DNA from 3 places in the Sulfurovum xiamenensis genome. Region 1 is predicted to be linked to each of the others. Evidence: riboswitches for the same ligand, from Rfam matches in the RefSeq annotation. Region 1 holds a riboswitch; each other region holds the start of a gene.
What was found. A riboswitch is a leader RNA that binds a small molecule or an ion and turns the genes downstream of it on or off. The one in region 1 is predicted to bind cyclic di-GMP.
Positions count from the first base shown of each region.

Region 2: another riboswitch for cyclic di-GMP. It lies ahead of PF327_RS03055 (EAL domain-containing protein); the one in region 1 lies ahead of PF327_RS03275 (hypothetical protein).
Region 3: another riboswitch for cyclic di-GMP. It lies ahead of PF327_RS02405 (ABC transporter ATP-binding protein); the one in region 1 lies ahead of PF327_RS03275 (hypothetical protein).

Region 1 is NZ_JAQIBC010000002.1:15,021-22,015, reverse strand. Features, by position in the region: gene PF327_RS03295 (glycoside hydrolase family 57 protein) at 1-456, opposite strand, end outside; gene PF327_RS03290 (sugar phosphate nucleotidyltransferase) at 459-2,966, opposite strand; gene PF327_RS03285 (early set domain-containing protein) at 3,024-3,305, opposite strand; gene PF327_RS03280 (META domain-containing protein) at 3,599-4,570, shown strand; gene PF327_RS03275 (hypothetical protein) at 4,690-5,490, opposite strand; cyclic di-GMP riboswitch class I at 5,698-5,772, opposite strand; gene PF327_RS03270 (cache domain-containing protein) at 6,048-6,911, opposite strand; gene PF327_RS03265 (RtcB family protein) at 6,947-6,995, opposite strand, start outside.
Region 2 is NZ_JAQIBC010000001.1:588,049-595,043, forward strand. Features, by position in the region: gene PF327_RS03015 (long-chain-fatty-acid--CoA ligase) at 1-541, opposite strand, end outside; gene PF327_RS03020 (OmpP1/FadL family transporter) at 543-1,760, opposite strand; gene nfo (deoxyribonuclease IV) at 1,783-2,676, opposite strand; gene PF327_RS03030 (hypothetical protein) at 2,686-3,174, opposite strand; tRNA gene PF327_RS03035 (tRNA-Glu) at 3,264-3,338, shown strand; tRNA gene PF327_RS03040 (tRNA-Glu) at 3,369-3,443, shown strand; tRNA gene PF327_RS03045 (tRNA-Glu) at 3,474-3,548, shown strand; tRNA gene PF327_RS03050 (tRNA-Glu) at 3,579-3,653, shown strand; gene PF327_RS03055 (EAL domain-containing protein) at 3,705-5,636, opposite strand; cyclic di-GMP riboswitch class I at 5,677-5,777, opposite strand; tRNA gene PF327_RS03060 (tRNA-Ala) at 5,958-6,033, opposite strand; gene PF327_RS03065 (peptidylprolyl isomerase) at 6,097-6,399, opposite strand; gene dnaG (DNA primase) at 6,450-6,995, opposite strand, start outside.
Region 3 is NZ_JAQIBC010000001.1:460,094-467,088, reverse strand. Features, by position in the region: gene hemN (oxygen-independent coproporphyrinogen III oxidase) at 1-458, opposite strand, end outside; gene argF (ornithine carbamoyltransferase) at 459-1,394, opposite strand; gene hemB (porphobilinogen synthase) at 1,536-2,507, opposite strand; gene ribA (GTP cyclohydrolase II) at 2,680-3,261, shown strand; cyclic di-GMP riboswitch class I at 3,312-3,410, shown strand; gene PF327_RS02405 (ABC transporter ATP-binding protein) at 3,442-5,226, shown strand; gene PF327_RS02400 (lasso peptide biosynthesis B2 protein) at 5,198-5,656, shown strand; gene PF327_RS02395 (phosphoenolpyruvate carboxykinase (ATP)) at 5,653-6,537, shown strand; gene PF327_RS02390 (hypothetical protein) at 6,652-6,813, shown strand; gene PF327_RS02385 (asparagine synthetase B family protein) at 6,829-6,995, shown strand, end outside.

The DNA of each region.
Region 1 (6,995 bases):
TACCAGTTGGTTTTCCTGACGCAGATAATTACCGCACCAAGCAAGCATAAAAAGCATCTCAAAGTCAATAAGCTCTGCATCGCTGAGCTCTTCCTTATGATAAAGCTGACTCAAATACGCTATAGGTCTGATCATCGTCTCATACTGTGTTGATTTACACGTTTTAATAAGCCATTCTCTTTCGTCATGCGCTAGTATTGAGGGTTCTTTCCCCCACAATGAGAGAAAATAATCATTTTTCAGAGGATCTCTGTAAAGATTCAACTGTTCAATCAATGGTGGGGTAATATTGAACGTCGCCTTAAGGCCTTTATATTGACTTAACAGCCATGGCATCTCATAATAGTCTTTTATCGCATGGAGAAATACCCACGGCATACTCATCACTCCATCACTGTCCCTGTAATCGGGTTGGTGCATATGCCAGAAAAAACAGAGATTCAGTGATGGTTTCATTGTCACTCCTTAGACCATTGTTCAATTTTAGCAGAGTACTCAGCCAAGATCGCTTCCCCTTTTTCCTCATTTTCAGACTGGATATACAAGTTAAGGTGATCTCTATACTGATCGGGGATCATAAGAATCCAGTCATTTTTATCTAACCATATCTTGACACCATCGAGTGTGGATGACTCCTTTCCTTTGGTATCTGCAAGGAACATACGCATCATCTTTCCTTTCAGTGCCTGTCGACATTCAATCTTCGTTATTTTATAATAAAAACTCGGCAATGAATCGATCATATCAGAAAGTTTTACTCCATGATGCAATATCATTTCAAGTATTCGCAAAGTTGCAAACATTGAATCCCGATGCGTCGCAAATTCGGTAAAAGCAAAATTACCTTCACCCGTAGCCACAAGATCATACTCTCTCATCTTTTCTGCTTTGAAGTTTGCGTATTGACCCCGTTCTATTTTAAGATTTTCAAAATGGACGATATCTACTGCCCATGTTGGTAAGAAAACGCGTTTTATAGTTCCTGTTTCTTTCGCTTCCATATTTAAAAGTAAAAGAACCACATTTAATGCGTCTTGTTTACCAAGCACAACACCTTTATCACTTACGATATCCAAACGCTGACCATAAGGGTAAAGAATAAATCCTGCATTCAGTTTCAGTGCATTAATAACATCATGCATATCTTGTTTTGATTGTTTGATCAAAGCATTGATATTGGCAAGACGATGTTCATCCCTATGTGCATTAAACATAATATTCTCTACGCCAAGATCATTTATAATATCCGGGAAAACATCTGAAGCCATTCCATGCATCATATCCACTGCAACACGACAATCTAAACATTTAAATATATGTGGGTTCACTAATTGCATCATTCCCTCTTTATAGACTCTATATTCTTTTTCATGACTGGACTCACGAATCTCGCCGATCAGCGAATAGTCTACACGTCGGAAAGTTTCTTTGAAAAAGGCTTTTTCTATTTTTTTAGACATTTCATTATTGATACGTAGTGCTTCACAGTCAAAAAAGGTCATTACCGTACTGGTTGGATCATCAGTTTTTTGACGGAAATGGACACCCGCAATGAACTGATCATGTGAAGATAAATTACAACGTAATACAGCAGAAGGAATATCACGGTAGTCGATCACGTTTATACCTGCAGAAAGAAGTCCTCCCAGAAAAGCACGTTTGAGCATACGTGAGCTTTTATGATAATCTCTAGAAACAACGACACATGATCCCACAGGCAGTTGTCCACCAAAAGCTTCAGCAAGTTTTGTCGCCATTTCACAAGAGAGTTCAACATTGGACTTTCCAAACACCGTCCCATTGACAAAAATAGAATTTTTGTATTTATTTCCAAGTATCAAACTGTGGTTAACGATAGAAGCATCTTCAATTTTTTTATCAGGCCAGATGGTGACATCTTGTTCAATCTTGCTTAACTGACCGATCTCGCATCCCTCTGCCAGGATCATCCCGGCATTGGCTGTAACATTATTACCGATCACATTATCATTACAGATCACACAACCATCCAGCTTGACTTTAGCATGAATCTCCACATCATTCCAGATCACAGTGTTTCTGATCTTACTCTCTTTGCCGATGGTGACATTGTCTCCGATCACGACATTATTGAGCTTTACACCCTTCTCCAGCGTAACATTCTTTCCCAGTACCACCGTACCGATAAATTCAATACTTTGATCAAAACTGTACGTCTCATCGCTGTAAAGCACACCATCAGGAAATTGTGTTATCTCCCCATCAATGTTGAACTTGACCCTGCCGGTTAAAATATCATCATAGACGTCCCGATAGCTTTCGGGGTTTCCCACATCACGCCAGTACCCTTCAGAATATCCAGCCATCAGATCAATGCCTTTACGCATCAATTTAGGAAAAAGGTCTTTACTAAAATCATAGTTTTCATTTTTAGGGATATACGCCAGGATCTCCGGCTCTATGATATAGATACCCGTATTGATCGTGTCACTGAAGACTTCACCCCAACTTGGTTTTTCAAGGAACTTTTCTATTTTCCCCTCTTCATTGGCTATCACGACACCAAACTCCAAAGGATTATCGACCGATGTCAAGGTAATGGTCAATTTGGACTTTTTCTCTGCATGATAGTCAAAGATCTTCTGGAAATCAAAATCCGTTACAAGGTCCCCACTGATGATAATAAAGTTATCATCTCCTATGTATTCCTGTGCCAGCTTCACTGCACCTGCCGTACCATAATCTTCATCTGGAACTACATAGGTGATCTTGATACCAAAATCACTTCCGTCCCCAAAATGCGCTTGAATGATCTCAGGCTTGAAATAAAGCAGCACGATAAACTCTGTGATCCCCAACTCTTTCAGGGTTATCATTGTATGTTCCATCATCGGTTTATTCATGATCGGGAGCATCGGTTTCGGACGTGAGTTTGTAAGTGGCTGGATCCTCGTTCCAAAACCACCTGCCATGACAACAGCTTTCATTTATCCTCCTATGGATTTTTATCTAAAGTAGAACCATATTCATTAAAAAAGACGAACTCATAATGTGAGTAAAGAGTTTTGACTGGCATAGACCGTAGGCACACTAGGACATGCCTCCTCAGTGAGCCAGTCATTTTGATTGACCTTATACCCAAACTGAAAACTATCTCCTGCCCTGAGTATTTTGGTGATATAGTAATCACCATTTTTTTTCTGCTTCATCGGCTCCTCTTTCCATTCATTCCATTCACCTGAAACAGCTACATCCTCAACACTATATGTCGGTGAAAATGTAAATGTCACCCAAACCCTGTTCCCGTTCTTTTTCATTGTAAGCATGATCAATCCTTTTAGCAATGAAACTATTATATCCGAGATTTTAAAAAAATTGACAAATATATTGATTTATATTTAATCAGTATAAGAATTTTTATCTTTGAATTATAAGTAATTGTACCAAGATATGGTTTCATAAAGATAACATTCTTCTAGAGAAGAAGGCAAGTCTCAACAAATAAGGATATAGGTTAAAGTTTGGTGTAAAAAGAGTATTATCAAGATGGTATACAAAAGTATTTTATACGGTTTACTCTTTTGCTAGTTTTCTGATAGAAGTAGAAAGGACTAACAATATGACTGATTTCAGATTTATTTTTAAACTATTTTTGCTTGCTTTCACAACATTACATCCACTCTTAGCAAGTGATACTCCAAGCAATGTAACGTTAGAGCCCTCACATACTAATATATTGGCTGGTACCAAATGGCATCTTATTGAATTTCAATCAATGGATGATGCTCAGGGAATAAAGAGAACAGATGACCCTTCAAAATACACTATGAATCTCCATGAAGATGGTACCGTTACCATGAAACTAAACTGTAATATAGCCAAAGGAACATGGTCGATCAAAGAAGGGCAATCCCCTATCAGTGGCCAATTTCAATTTGGTAAACTTGCTACAACCAGAGCCTTCTGTCCTCCTCCGAGCATGGATGGATTTATATCCATGCAGGTACCGTATATCCGTTCTTATCTGTTTAAGGATGAAAAACTCTACTTGAGTTTAATGGCAGACGGTGGGATATTTGTCTGGAAAAAAGATACTAATGAGTCAATGGAAATGAAAGCCTATCCAAAGCTTGAAACGGCGATCCGATCACTCTATCCAGGTTATAATGATAAACTGATCAACCCTATATACGGTGTAAAGAAAGCCCGTTATGTTTACGGACATGTCGATCTCAATGAAGATGGGAACAGTGAAGTGTTTGTCTACCTCATGGGTTCCATTTTCTGTGGAACTGGTGGTTGTAACCTGCTGCTTTTTACTGAAGAAGAGAATGGATATAGATTGATCGATCAATTCGCAACAACAAGAATTCCCGTCATCGTCTCCAATGAAAAAAACCATGGATGGAAAAATATCACATGGTTAAAATCTGGTGGAGGGTATCCTTCATCATACTTAACCTATATGTTCAACTGTAAACACTATGTTGAAACGCAAAGTACCTCAAGCAAAAAAGTTCCAGAAGGAAAGCCTTATCTTTCAGGAGAACTCACTTTCCATGATGGAATTCCTTTAGAACCTAATAAATAACAATCATAGTTTGCTGTACAGACAGACAATATGGAAGTTTTCATGATAAAAGCAGCGTTTAAAAAACATTTCTTTTTTAATTCTACTACTTTTATCATTGTATATCTATCATTCAGAAATTAATCGTCATCTTCTTCATCAGAGATGCCGTCATTATCATCATCGTCATCCTCATCGTCATTGATACCATCATTGTCGTCATCATCGTCTTCGTCGTCATCCAATCCATCATTGTCATCATCTACATCATGATCGTTTGAGATACCATCACCATCTGTATCATTATCTGCAATACCATCACCATCATCATCCGTATCTTCATCATCTGAGATACCATCATTATCATCATCGTCATCATCATGATTACAGAATTCATCACCATCATCATTGTCATAGACATCTAGAAGACCATCACCGTCTTGATCCATCGGGTCATTCTCAAGTTCAACAGAAAGTAAACCATTTTCTACTTCGATCTCCAATACCTCATCCGAGACACCATCACCCTCAATATCGACAATAAACTCACGATCCATAGCTAGGTCCACATACCCAAGATCAACATCTCCTTGAGCTCTGAACAGTGTGCTATTTCCATCGACTGTAACAATCCCGATCGGTGTTACGACCTTATTATCTGGTTCATTTTCATTCGTTGTCATCACGATACGACAATCCGTATTCAGTGGAACTTCTATCTCAAAAGGGTGTTGATCTGTACCGTTTTGCACAGATGTTGTAGAGTAGTAGCTTCCATCTTCACAAAATACTTCTATCAGTGTACCAGGAACAGTACCGATCACTTTGACTGTCGGTTCTAAAACTGTTTGTTCTGTAGAGGTACTCCCTCCGCATCCCATCAAAGATAGACCTACCAGAGTTGAAACTAACCCGCTTGTTAATACATGTATTTTTTTCATACCTTTTCCTTCAATCATTTTATATGTTATTGAGTTCAATGTTGTTCAAATAAAGAAAAGCACTTATGGAACCTGGATATATTCAGAGATCCCAAAGCATTCCAGCAGTAGCTTTACTACATATTTGACATAACAAAACAGCCCTGAATTAAATATGATGAGTGAACAACCTATCGAAAGGATAAAAGGAAGTAATGAAGTATTCATTATGGCAACCCCGCTATCTACTTGAGACCGGAGGCTTTCCGTCCTTGCTTCGCAACAAGTTTGGCACAACAATAATATTTAATAAATCAGATATATTATACGAAAGAAATATAAAAGTTTTTCACCAATTGGTAACAAAATGATAACATTGATAGGATACTACAGAGCCTAAGAACCATAGGTAAGAAATGTATGTTTACATTCGGTTAGTGTAATGCATATAAACTTCTTCTTACATAGCAACCAAAAACATGAAAAGCCAATTTCATGTTAACTCCTCATTTTAAACTTCTCCCCCCTTGTATTTGGTTGCTATCATACATCAAAATAAGACTCAAAGTCTTACAATCTTAATCAAGATACAATCCTGCACATACAATAATCATTTCCCCATCGATCATCACTTTTTTGACATATGCTGATTTTTGTGATCTTTCTACATCTCCTGGTTTTGGCCATGGGTAATCAACCCAGCCACTGCCTTTTGTTTTGGCAACATGTATAAATTCCCTTACAAAATAATTCCCCTTAGCATCCTTATAGTTGATCACATTACGCCCTTCTAATTTTGGGAAAGCTGCATTCATTAACTCTACACCATTTTCGTCGATCACAAAAACATAGGTATCCTGATAACTATACTGACTTCTCTTGCTTCTCAATGTATCAAATGCCTTAAAGCCATCCTGTTCGATCAATCTCGCTGCTGAATCAACTGCATCTATAATAAAGGATCTTTGAACAGGCATATCATAGGTACCGCTTCCTATAAGAAATATTTTCCCAGAAGAACTTTTCACTCGCATAACATACGTACTTTTCCAACTTGGATCCAATTCACCGGGTTTTGGCCAACGGTAATGAATCCACCCTTTTCCTTTTTTGGATGAAGCTACTTTGATCATCAGTTCGCCAATTGGCTTTTCATCAACATCTTTAAGATCACGTACATTTTTACCCTCACCTTTTACATCAGGTGGATATACATACCGTAACCCATTCATATCCCAGACATATATATATTGATCATCATGAAACCACTTTGTTCCCTTTTGTCTGAATAAATGAAATGCTTTATCACCTTTCTCTTCTATCAATGCAGCACCACTTTTGACAAACGCTTCAAGTGCTTCTGCATCTTTTGCGTGTATTACACTTCCAACACTACTTATCAACACTATGAACTTCAAGAAACGTACAATAAAATGATACATATCCATCCTTTTCCTATATAGCTGTTTTTGGCACACTACCCTTTTATGCACACCTTTGGTCTTAAAAAGGCTACTCTTCTTGCT
Region 2 (6,995 bases), on a different contig from region 1:
CACCTTTGGGTTTTCCGGTTGTTCCAGAAGTATAGATGATCACTGCTGTATCTTCCAAGGCTGTATCGGTATGGGTAACAGACAGGTCTGTTTTTAATGCTTCTTCAAACGTATAATGTTGTTCTCCCTGGACACTCTTCTCCCCTTCCCAAATAATACAGTTACACAAGTTGATCGCTTTGCTGCGGTTGACAACTTTCTCGTGGATAGCAGAGGCGACAAGTACGGAAGACCCACTGTCCTCTAAAATATAACTCAGTTCATCTTCTTTTAAAAAGGTGTTGACAGGGACAACAATAGCCCCCAGTTTTGAAGCAGCAAAGATCGTATAGACGAACTCAGGAGAGTTACGTAAAAAAAATGCGATCTTATCACCCTTTTTTACACCTTGATCCACGAGAAAAGCAGCCAGTTTATCTGCTGCTACTAAAATATCTGCATAAGTGATCTTCTCATCATCCACAAACAGCGCGACTTTTTTTCCCCGTTTTTTAGACTGATAGGCAATAAGTTCATAAAAGTTGTTAAACTTGTAGTCCATCTTAGTACTCGTATGCCACGCCTACAGTTGTTAAGAATGCTCCACCTTCATGAAAGGTACCCATACCCTTGATAGAACGTGATTCTTTACTGTCATATAAGAATGCAGCACCCCAAGAAAGGTCTTCTGATTGTTGATAGCGGAATCCCATAGAGAAGACCTTAGCATCACTGTCTGGCAGTTCAAACCCTATGGTTTCTTCTGGTACAGGTGTCTCATCGATAGCAAACCCCATCATCGCTGTGATCTTGTTAGCCATTTCAATCGTCGCACCCACCCTAAAGGTATTGGTATCTTTCCAATCTTTTGCGATCGGATCATCAAAGGGGGTAAGGACTATACCTGTTCCTGTATATTCAAAATCCAAAGCTTTATATGCTGACCAAAATGTTCTTTCATAATTAAACTCTAATGTAAATGTATCATTCCATGTTTTAGACACAGCCAGATTAAGTGCCGCAGGTAATGGAACAGATACACTTGCATCATCATGATATAATTGATCACCCCCGCCATATAATGTAGCTGTACCCTCTTCATCTAAATCAATATTAGATCGATACGTTACAGCTAGATTAATATCTGAAGTCGGCTTATACGCCAGTGCTAAATTATAACCTAATTCAAACGTATCACCTTCCATATCACGTGCTATATCCGCTAGAGCAAGCTGTTGATTATATGCATCGGCAGAATTACTTTTCACCACCCCTTCGCTATAAATCAATCTTACACCACCACCAACACTAAAATGATCAGAAACTTTATAAGAAATACTTGGATTTAATTCTATGACTTTTAAAGTAAACTCTTCTGCGATTGCTTTTTGTACCGGAGTCGTCCACCTTTTAGTCAAGCCTCCTGGTACCACTAAGCTCACACCCCATCTAAAATCACCCATAGCTTCAGAAACATAATGCAAAAATGGAATAGGAATATCTTCTACTTCTGATTCACCTGAATATGCGGGTAGACTTTGGAACTCATTTGATGGAAGATGTGCCAAAGTAATACCGCCCTCTACATAACGTTTACCTCCATGCATAAAAGCCATATTTGCAGGGTTAAAATATGCTGTATCAGCACCACTGGTATGTGCAACGTATGCTGCACTAAGTGCCATTGAATTGAGTGATTGTTCAGGGATCTTGTATCCTCCGGCCATGACGACTGAACTTGTGATCGTACTTAGTGCTAAACCTCTTACTATTCTATCCATCATTCTTCCTTCTATTGCAACTTTAATCTTCGATAAAAGTATACAATGCATTAATCTCCTGCGCCCAGATCGACTCATCGATCGTTTCTAAGACAAGGGGTATATCATCCATACGCGAATCATTCATGATGAATTTAAAAGCATCCCATCCGATCTCTCCCTGACCTAACGAATCGTGCCTATCAACCCTTGAACCCAACTTTGGTTTAGAGTCATTGATATGCATACCCATGAGATACTCTCTTCCTACTACTTTATCAAAAGCGTTCCATGTTTCATCATAGGTTTCCTTGGTACGAATATCATATCCTGCTGTAAACATATGACAGGTATCGATACAAACACCTACACGTCTTTTATCCTCTACCTTATCTATGATATGTGCCAAATGTTCAAACTTATACCCAAGATTAGATCCCTGACCTGCCGTATTTTCTATGACCAGTTTTACATTGGAATCTTTGGTCGCTTCTATGGCTCTATTTAATGATTCTGCTATGACATCAAGACACTGCAACTCTGCATGTATGAGCTTGTCATGATACTCGGGGTCTTTTTTAGGGATCTTTGTCAAATGAGAACCTGGGTGGAAGTTAAGCCTGTCAAGTCCTAAAATACGGCAACGTTCCAACTCATCAATAAAGGCTTCTCTAGATTTCTCAAGTTTTTCTACTTCCGGGTGCCCCAGATTGATGAGGTATGAGTCATGCGGTAAAATATGTTTCGGCAGTATCCCGGATTTTTCAAGATTTTGATGAAATGCATCAATGGTTTTTGTTTCTAACGGTTTCGCAACCCACTGTCTTTGATTTTTCGTAAAAAGTGCAAATGCTTTGGCCCCTATAGCCATAGCATTTAACGGTGCATTATCCACACCTCCACTTGCACTTACATGTGCTCCGACAAATTTTGTCATCTTTGTACCTTAATATTGTTTTTTCACTTGTATAAGTATAGAATTGATTGTATCACGGAAAATAATCTGCTGGTTTAAAACACTATAATCGATATTATATTTATCCTTTTTTACGATCTTCTGTGTAAACCCGTCACCCTTTTTTTCTAGTCCCATCCCATGAAACAGAGCTCTTCCTCTGAATATATTTTCCAATAAGTCTTCCGGGTACATTGCACTTAAGACTTTTTGGTTGAAATCACGTTTTCCCATACACTCTAGCAGACTCATACATACCGAAGTTTCAGATATTTCCAGGGACATCAATGCCTGTCCGGCACCATAGATCTCTATTTTGATCTCTTCCTCATTCTCATAGATGAACCCCATATCGGCATACTTGAAAGTAGGTGTTTTGAACATGATATAGGCAGAATTTTGCTGCACATACTCTTTAGATGCACAGGCACTCAAAAGAAAACCCATGATAAAAATCGAAAAAGTTCTTTTAAAATTCATCTTTTTTTCCTTATTTTAGATAAATTATACACTATCTTAAGAGATTTTTAAGCACCCTATCTATATAATGCCATCCACAAGTTACAGATGGCCCCATCGTCTAGCGGTTAGGATCCATGGTTTTCATCCATGTTACCGGAGTTCGAGTCTCCGTGGGGTCACCATTTTTAACTTGTAACAACTCAATATAATGTGGCCCCATCGTCTAGCGGTTAGGATCCATGGTTTTCATCCATGTTACCGGAGTTCGAGTCTCCGTGGGGTCACCATTTTTAACTTGTAACAACTCAATATAATGTGGCCCCATCGTCTAGCGGTTAGGATCCATGGTTTTCATCCATGTTACCGGAGTTCGAGTCTCCGTGGGGTCACCATTTTTAACTTGTAACAACTCAATATAATGTGGCCCCATCGTCTAGCGGTTAGGATCCATGGTTTTCATCCATGTTACCGGAGTTCGAGTCTCCGTGGGGTCACCATCTATTCACACTATTATCTTCAATTTTATGCAAATCCTGTTCTCATACAAATTACATAGAGCCTTGATATCTCTCTAGACCTCTTACATCATCAAAAGCATTCAGGGTTTTCTTATTTTTAGCTTCTAAGAAGAGGGTTTCAAACGCGTCATCCTGTACAGGTTCTGAGAAATAATACCCCTGTAAAATATCGCATTTTTGATCTACAATGAACTTGCGCTGCTCTTCGTTCTCAATCCCCTCTGCAACGATCTTCAACTTGAGATTTTTAGCTATCGTAAAGATCGTTTCAACAAAGCATTTATCTTCCTCATCTTCAAGATGGTGTAATTCAGAGATGAATGACTTGTCGATCTTGATCTCATTGATAGGTAACTGTCGAAGATAACTTAAAGAGGAGTACCCTGTTCCAAAGTCATCCATTGAAAAACGAATACCGTAATTTTGAAGGACCTTCATGTTTCTGATCAGTTTTGTGATATCTTCTGCAACAGAGGTCTCTGTGATCTCAAAGATGATCTTTGACCGTTGTGCCTTGGTAAGATAGGTGTCACAAAGATATTTCACATCATTGATAAATTGATAATGAAAGAGTTGCCTCATACTGACGTTAATAGACATTTGTTCTAACACAATACCCTTTTCATCCCACTTTTTAAATGTGATAAAGGCCTCTTTTAATATATAGTATCCCAACTCTATGATGAATCCTGTTTTTTCAGAGATTGGTATAAACTCAGTCGGGCTCACCTCTCCCAACGTTTCATTATCCCAGCGGGAAAGCACTTCACAACCGATAATTTCATTCTCAGGGCTGTACTGTGGCTGGTAGGTCAATGTTATTTCATTCCTTTGAAGTGAGAAATGTAACAAGCGTTCTATTTCAAGTTTCCATTCGACATGTTTTGCAAGTGTATCATTGAAGAAGATAATGCCATTCCTTCCCTTTCCTTTAGCCTCATACATGGCGATATCCGCTTCTTTGATAAAATTACTGGCTTCCATTTTGGGATCACTGATAATACTCACACCGATACTGGCACTGATGTATAAAGAATGCTCTTCAATATGGTAACTTTCTCTGATCGATGTCAGTAACTCCTCGGAAAACTGAGATGCATTATGAAGACACTCCTGTTCCGTTGCAAATGAAGCACTGAGAATACAAAACTCATCTCCGCCCAGACGGGATACAAAATTTTGATGCTTTTTACTAAGCACGCGCATACGGTCTGCTGCTTGACAAAGCAACACATCCCCGATATCATGGCCCAAAGTATCATTAATGGTCTTAAAATGATCAAGATCGATCAATAACAGATAAATATGCTGATGATCATGTTTTTGGCTTTTCATGGCGTCATTAAGCAGTTCGATAAAATAGCGTCTATTCCCCAGTGTCGTTAAAGCATCATGATAGGCCTGGAATTGACTTTTAATAAGATAATTAAAGGTATTGTGCGCAGCATAGAGCAAAACACCACCTAAAACGATGGTAAAAAATGCCAATAGATAACTATAGAACTCACTTACAAAGATAAAATAGAGGGTCAAAGGCAGCATAAGCGTGACCAAAGTAAACACAGCCAGCTTTTTTTGTGAGGCCAAAATGGTCGCAGAGACAACAGTAACCCCCAATTGTGTTGCTATGGCCACATAATGTAACTCTATATCACTACGTGATGTATATATCAGAAACATAATCGTCCAAACAGAGAAATAACTGAATAAAAAGTATCTCAGTTGCCCAAGCCACTGTTCTTTTTGTTGCATATTAAGATCATTCTCTAAAAAGCTCCTATGTAATCTATATCCCCAAAAAGAGAGTAACAGTACAAAACAAAACCATAAAAGTTCAGGAAACAAAGAAGAAGAATAGAGCCATCCGATATAAAGATAGCCTATACCGGTACCGGCAAATAATGCGATCACCACAAGTATCTGTTTGTGCATAAAATCATAAAAGTGCATATTGTCGAGCATAGCATACCTTGAAATCGTTCTGTATGAGTTTTTATACTGATTGTGTGACCTGGCGATCTTTTCATCCACATCTATAAAATAGAGTATGCAAGACCCATGGCTTTCTGGCCCCGTCTCACGACAGGTGTAGCTTTTTTACAAAAGTATCATATATTATAAATCATTTACATTAAACTAATATGATAATTCTAAACATAATCCATTATATTTACTTATGTTACTTTTTTCAGTAGTAAAAATGTTACAATCATTGAATGTATAATCCATTTTAGCCGATGTATAGCTGGCTGGATAGATCGTATTGGTTATTTAAATGAAGTTTGGTGGAGCATAACGGGATCGAACCGATGACCTCTTCGCTGCCAGCGAAGCGCTCTCCCAGCTGAGCTAATGCCCCAAAGATGTGAAACATAGGATTCTAGCACAAGATAGATATATTTTTACCTATCTTGTAAATTTTTTACGAACGTTCTGTGATTTCAAGCAGATGGTACCCAAATTGTGTTTTTACCGGACCATGTACGACACCTACCTCATCATTAAACACGACTCTGTCGAACTCCGGTACCATTTGTCCCTGACCAAATCTTCCCAGTTCTCCACCTCTTGCGCCTGAAGGACACGTGGAATTCTGCTTCGCTGCTTCTTCAAAGGTAATCTCCCCTGCATTTATCTTCTCTTTGAGTTCCCTACAGAGTGCTTCGTCATTGACCAATATGTGTCTTGCTGATGCTGTTGCCATTATTATCTCCTTGCTTTTGATTGAATCTGCATCGTTTATATACTATTTGTCCTTGATTTCAAGTAAAATAATCATATCCCCGCTTCAAAAGCAACCAATTCACCTTTTTTCAATCTAGGTATGATATCGGTTCTTATCTTACGTATGAGAAAACTCTTTTTCTCAAATGGTATCTGTTGTGAACTTGCGATACTTTTTAATTTCAAATCATAATGCTTGATGAGAAAATTGCGCAGTACACTGTTGAGTTCCTCTTCATTCATGACTTCCAGACTATCATCTACACTGAGCCCTACCAGTCCGGGATGTTCACTCTCTCCATTGATAAGTGCCGTAAACAGTTCGGCATAGGTACCGAACATCTCTATATCCATGACACTGAGCACATTATCTATAAGGTTAGGATTTTCAATGAGTGTCTTTAAGATACTCAAGTGCGCCACATCATCTCTTTTTTGTGTAAAACTCTCTCTTGCTCTGGCTACATTGGTCTCTTTACCAAAAAGTGAAGGAGCTATGCCCACCAATGTCGCTGCCATAGGAATGTACGCATCTTTGATGATCTGGCTAAGTGTATCAAGATACTGTTTCACTGCACCAAAAGCGGCTTCTTTTGC
Region 3 (6,995 bases), on a different contig from region 1:
ATTTGATCTTCGTTAAAAAAACGGGGGTCTATCTCGCAGCTGATCTCAGCCTCTTGACTCCAGTTGGGAAATTTTGATTTGATATAGGTCACGATCTCATCGAGTTCAAAGGCTTTGTAGTACGTCGGTGTACCTCCGCCAAAGTGAAATTGTATCACTTCACGAGAGGTATCGATATGCTGAGCCAAAAGATCTACTTCTTTTTTCAGGTACTCAATGTACGTAGAGAGTTTTTTCTCTTTGGAAGTGAACACAACATTGCATCCACAAAAATAACATGCGGATCTACAGAAGGGTAGATGTACATACAAGGAGAGTTTCTCCTTTGCATTTTCCAGGTAGTGAATATATTGATCATAGGTAAAGTTCTCATTGAACTCCAAGGCTGTAGGGTAAGAGGTATATCTCGGACCCGGCTTGGAGTATTTACTGAACTTTTCGAAATCTATAGTACTCATTTAGTCGTTGCTGTCATTACGATGTGCATCCAACCACACCATAATACCTTTTTGTGCATGTAATCTGTTCTCAGCTTCACTAAAGATGACCTCTTCGTGTTTCTCAAAGGTCTCTTCACTCACTTCGTAGCCTCTGTATGCAGGTAAGCAGTGTAAGAATATGGCATCAGGTTTAGCCAATGACATCATCGTTTCATCTACCATATAGCCGTTGAATACACGAACACGTTCTTCTTTTTCATCTTCCTGTCCCATAGAGACCCAAGTATCTGTGGTCACGACATCACAATCTTTGACTGCCTCTTGAGGATCGTTACCAAAAGTGATCTTCGCGCCGCTTTGCTTGGCGATTTCAAGTGCCTCTTTGACGATCCCTTCATCACACTCATACCCTTTAGGTGTAGCCACTCTCAGTTCAAAACCAAGTTTCGCTGCAAGCATCAGCCAGGAGTGTGTCATATTGTTACCATCACCGACATAGGCGACCACAGGATCTTTGTCTTTACCATGTTCTATCATTGTGAGGTAATCTGTCATGAGTTGCACAGGATGGTAAGAGTCTGTGAGACCATTGATCACAGGTACTTTAGAGTAATTTGCGAACTCTTCAAGTTTTGACTGCTCAAAGGTACGTATCATCACCATATCGACCATACGGCTGATCACACGAGCCGTATCTTTCATCGGTTCACCACGCCCTAATTGTATGTCATTGGCAGAGAGGAATAGTCCCACACCACCAAGTTGGTAGATACCTGTCTCAAAGCTTACACGCGTACGAGTAGAACTCTTTTCAAAGATCATCCCAAGTGTCTGGTGTTCCATGTAAGGAACGAACTTACGTTGCTTTGTCTGTGCTTTTATCTTCTGTGCTAATGTTATCATCTCCAAGATCTCATCTTTTGTAAAATCTTTGAGTGTTAAAAAGTGTCTCATCACTGTATCCTCATATCTTTCAACCTTGCATAAATTATAGATAAGAAAAGGGTTGAAAATTTAAAAGAGATTATTCTACCATAAAAGGGTTGAAAGTTGTAGAGGCCTGCACTTTTTAGGTATGTGCAGGGGATAAATGGGTTATTTGTTTAAAAGTATGGCTGCTTCTTTTGCATGATAGGTGATGATGATATCCGCACCTGCACGTTTAAATGAAAGGAGTGTTTCCATCATCACTTTCTCATAGTCTATCACACCTGCTTTTGCTGCCATTTTGAGCATAGAGTATTCACCAGAAACATTATAAACAGCCAAAGGTAATGAAGTGTTGTTCTTCACATCTCTTACCACATCAAGGTAAGCAAGTGCAGGTTTGACCATCAGGATGTCTGCACCCTCTTTTTCATCTTCTATACTCTCTTGAATGGCTTCATTTCTGTTCGCAGGGTTCATTTGGTAAGATCTTCTGTCTCCAAAACTTGGGCTCGATTCAGCCACATCTCTGAAAGGACCATAATAGGCTGAAGCAAACTTGGTGGAGTAAGACATGACAGGAAGGTTTACAAATCCTGCTTCATCCAATCCGTTACGTATGGCAGTGATCATCCCATCCATCATACCTGAAGGTGCGATCATATCGACACCCGCTTTAGCATGGACAACGGCTTGTGCAGCCAGGTTGTCAAGTGTAATGTCATTGTCAACCGTGTGGAGTACCGGGTCAAGTACACCGCAGTGTCCGTGGTCAGTATATTCGCAGAAACAGAGATCCGTAACCACAAACATATCAGGGTGTGCAGCTTTGACCTCACGTACCGTTTGTGCGATGATACCATGTTCACACAGTGCATCAGACCCTACAGAGTCTTTAGTATCCGGGATACCAAATAGGATGATAGAGTAGATACCAAGTTTTTTGAGTTCACCGCACTCTTTGACGATCTCATCAATGCTCATTTGGAAAACACCAGGCATAGAGGCTACCTCTTCTTTGATACCCGTACCGTTTTTTGCAAAAAGCGGGTAGATGAAATCATTGACATTGAGGTGTGTCTCTTGAAGGAGGTCTCTTAGGACGGGATTGATTCTTTTTCTTCTAAAACGTGCGAACATAGTATTCCTTGATTGTTGTAGTGACTGATCATGTGAGCTTTTTACTGTAGAAACACAGCGTTAGCGTAGCAAAAAAGGGTTTTATTCTTTTTGCATGATAATTAAATATGTATTTTACACTAATTATGGATTATTAATTATTAATTGTCCATTCTTAAAGTATAATCTCATCATGATTACTATAGATATATCACAAATCGCTACGTTACCAACCAAATATGGCATATTTAAAATACAAGCATTTAAAGAAGTCACAAAAAATGGTGAAGGTAAAGAGCATTTGGCCATTTTTACAGATAACTTATCGGATGAACCGATCGTACGTGTACATTCTGAATGTCTGACCGGTGATGCACTTGGCTCAGTGAAGTGTGACTGTGGCGAGCAATTGCAATATGCACTGGAACTTATTGCAAAAGAGGGTGGAATGATCATTTACCATCGTCAAGAAGGACGGAATATAGGATTGCTCAATAAAGTGAATGCCTATGCTCTCCAGGATGCAGGTTTTAACACTGTAGAAGCAAACCATCAATTAGGATTTAAGGCAGATGAACGTACCTATGAAGTGGTTGAGTTCATTTTACATCATTTTGGCATTAAAAAACTCAAACTGCTGACCAATAATCCTAAAAAGATAGAGAGCCTGGGTGACATTGAGATCATAGAACGACTTCCTATCCAGATCACGCCTAATCCTCATAACGAGGGGTATTTACAAGTGAAAAAAGACCAGATGGGACATCTGCTTTAACGTCATTACTAAAAAAATATCAATTTTTATGATATACTCATAAAAATTGATAAGATAAATGCTACACCTGTTGTGAGGCAGGGTCAGAAAGCCATGGGTCTTTCATACTATCATTTGATAGTAACAGAGAAGATTGCCAGGTTACCTAACTTAATGTACGGAATAAAACAATAGGTTAAGATGACAGGCAAGTATACATTTAAAACACTCCATGATCAGATAAAGGCACAAGAGAGAGATTTTTGGCGTACCAACCTATTGGGGATAGGTGCAACGTTGCTTTTGCTTCCTATACCAATGCTTATGCCTCTTTTGATAGACGAGGTCCTGCTCGGGCATCCAGGGAAGATGACAGAATTCATTTCCAGTATCTTTGGGAATTCTGAAGTTTGGTTGTATATCTCTGTGATACTCGCAGTGATACTCACATTGAGATTTCTAGCATTTTTTTTGAATAACAAAAAAACTTTCTACGCAACTAAAATCACACAAAAGATAAGTTATCTACTACGACATCGAATCTTACATCATTTAGAACGTATCTCACTTTCAGAATATGAGTCACTGAAGTCGGGGAACATCGCTTCAAAGAGTGTGCAGGATGTAGAGAGTATCAGTGGTTTTTCCGGACAGATAGTTACCACACTCTTGAGTGCTTCTCTCATGCTGCTGGGTATTGCTGTGATCATGCTTTGGATGAACTGGGTCTTGGCATTATTGGTGTTTTTACTCAACCCTTTTTTCTTAGCTTTTTCTAAACTTTTGGGACGTAAGACAGGAGAACTGCTTCGACGTCAATATAAAGCCTATGAAATTTATCATGAACTCCTCAATGAAACTTTAGAACTATTTGTACAAGTACGTGTAAGTAACCAGGAACGAAGCTTCTTTGGTATTCTTCAGGGACATGCAAAAGAGATCGAGTCGGCATCACTTGACTATGGTTACAAAGCTTCTGTTGCACAAACTTCATCTACACTTTTGACCAATACGGTAGTGGATATCTTTCGAGGACTGGGTATAGCTGCAGTGGCATATTCAGATTTAACCGTTGGAATGATGATAGCTTTTCTTTTTTACCTTTCTACGCTTGTTTCTCCTATGCAGCAATTGATGGGATTGGTCATCTCCTATCAAACTATCAAACCGGCACTTGAACGTATCAATACATTACTTACTCTTTCCCATGAGCCACATTATCCACATGAGTGTAACCCATTTGAAGATAAAAAAACGACTTCCCTAGAATTAAAAGAGATATCTTTTTCCTATGGCAATGGGAAAGAAGTACTGCATAATATTAATTTAAAAGCAAAAGAAGGGCAAAAGATCGCACTCATCGGTCCAAGTGGAAGCGGGAAAACAACCATTGCTCAAATCATGGTAGGGTTTTATCCTTCACATAGGGGAGAGATACTTTATGGAGATGTTCCTATAGAGAAGATAGGCTTACCCATTGTACGCGAGAATACGGCACTCATGCTACAAGAAGCACTCTTTTTCAACGATACTATTCGTATGAATCTCACTCTTTTTAAAGAGAAAAGTGAGACAGAGATCTACGAAGCACTGAAAGCTGCACAACTTGAAGAGTTTGTAGCCAAATTAGAAGATGGATTGGAAACGTGTATCGGTAAAAATGGTATCCGTCTCTCTGGTGGTCAGCGTCAGCGGCTCGCCATCGCCAGGTTGATACTTTCAGATCCAAAGATCGTTATATTTGATGAAGCAACATCTGCATTGGATAACGAAACAGAGTATCATCTCTATGAAACACTGGAGGCATTTCTTAAAGGTCGTACCACGATTATCATTGCACACAGAACGACAACGATCAAGCAGGCAGATCATATCTATTTCATTGATGATGGGTATGTAAAGGCAGAGGGAAGTTATGAAGAACTTCGAAAAATAGGACTGATACAGGCAGAGTTTGATGCTGAGAAAAATACAACAATTTGTTAACTTAACAAACAAAGAGAAAAAACTCTTCTTGGAAGCCTATATGATGCTTGGCATCATGCGTGCAGCGATTTTGAGTGTCTCTTTTAAACGTTTAACCCATTCTTTGGAACATCAAAAAAGCAAAGGTGAGATGACTCCATTAACGGATGATGAAATGCAGACCGCTACTTTAGTGGGGCAGACAGTTACTAGAGCCGCTGCGCATACTCCCTGGGAGAGTGCTTGTCTGGTACAGTCACTTACCGCTCAAAAAATGCTGCAAAAACGCGGTATTCCAGGGGTCTTTCATCTAGGGGTAGCAAAAGATAAAAATGTTGAAGAGAAGATGAAAGCACACGCCTGGTCTCAGTGTGGCGATGTCATACTTACGGGTGCTAAAGGATATGAAGAGTTTACAGTGATTTCGACGTTTGAATGGGGAAAAGAATGACAGTATACGGTACAAAGATCAAAAGTGATATCGACTTTCCCCTAGATCTATCTCATGAGACCGCTTCACGGTATGAAGTAGAACTTTCTGCAAAAGTACCTGATGTCCTTAAAAGTGCCATCACCTGTGGTTTTCCATTATACTGGGCCCATGGTCGTAAGGTCTATCTTTACAGTGACCGTGTATTTAATGGCAGTGAAACAGGGCAGCCTTGGTGTTATGAAGTCAAGGATGTGGTCCGATTTTACTGGCTTGGCGGAGAGAGGAAGATCTACTATGAAATAGGTGAAAAAGGTAATGTAAATCTGTTGAGTTTTTGGTTTGTTCATCTGCTTTTACCACTGTTCATGACATTGGAGAATATGTATGATTTCCTCCATGCCGGAGCAGTGGAAGTGGAGGGGAAACCTATCTTTTTCATCGCTCCATCTATGGGTGGAAAATCTACAATGACAGACTACTTCATCAAACAGGGGCATACTCTCATCTCAGATGACAAGGTACCGACTTTCATAGATGACGGTAAGTTTATGGCTGTGGGGTCACATCCTTATCATAGACCTTACAGGAAATTTGAAGAGTTGGGGTATCGAGTTGAAAACTTTACTACACACTTTAAAGCCATTCATGCTTTTTATGCACTTAAAGGTGTAGAAGGCGATGCAGACATCACTATAAAAGAAATTAAAGGTTTTGCAAAGTTTGATTTTCTTCTGCCCAACTATCTCTATATGTTCTCTCATCTAAAACTGATACGACTAAAGTATCTTTCTCAGATGTTAAATAGCATAAAGGTTTTCCATGTGCAAGTACCATGGGATATGGAGAGACTGGATGAAGTCCACGATATGATTTGTGCTCATAGTAAAGAATTAAATTAAAATATAATACTTATTGTTATTTAAATATAACACAGTATAATTTTTTTCCAAATTTAATATAGTTATGATAAGTGTTAGATTAATGGAGTGTTACGAATATTTTAGGGAGATAAAGTGCCAATTTCAAAGAAGAATGACAATATGAAAAAATACAGTGAGAAAAAGAGTTATAGTGAACCACAATTAAAAGAGATAGGAAGAATAAAAGAATCAACTAAAGGTGGATCGCTTTCATTTCAATTTGATGGTTTTGGTTTTAGTTCTAATCAATCTTAGAATTAAATTTTATTTATGCTGGATATTATTTTTTCAAAAACTTCGCTTTATAATACGATAGATTTAAAAAATAAATTAGATATAGAAGATGCTAATCTCTCAGGGAATGTAATTCTTTGTTATGCTTATGAAGAGTGGGGAAATGATTTACTTTCTCATCTTGGTGGAGACTTTTCATTTGT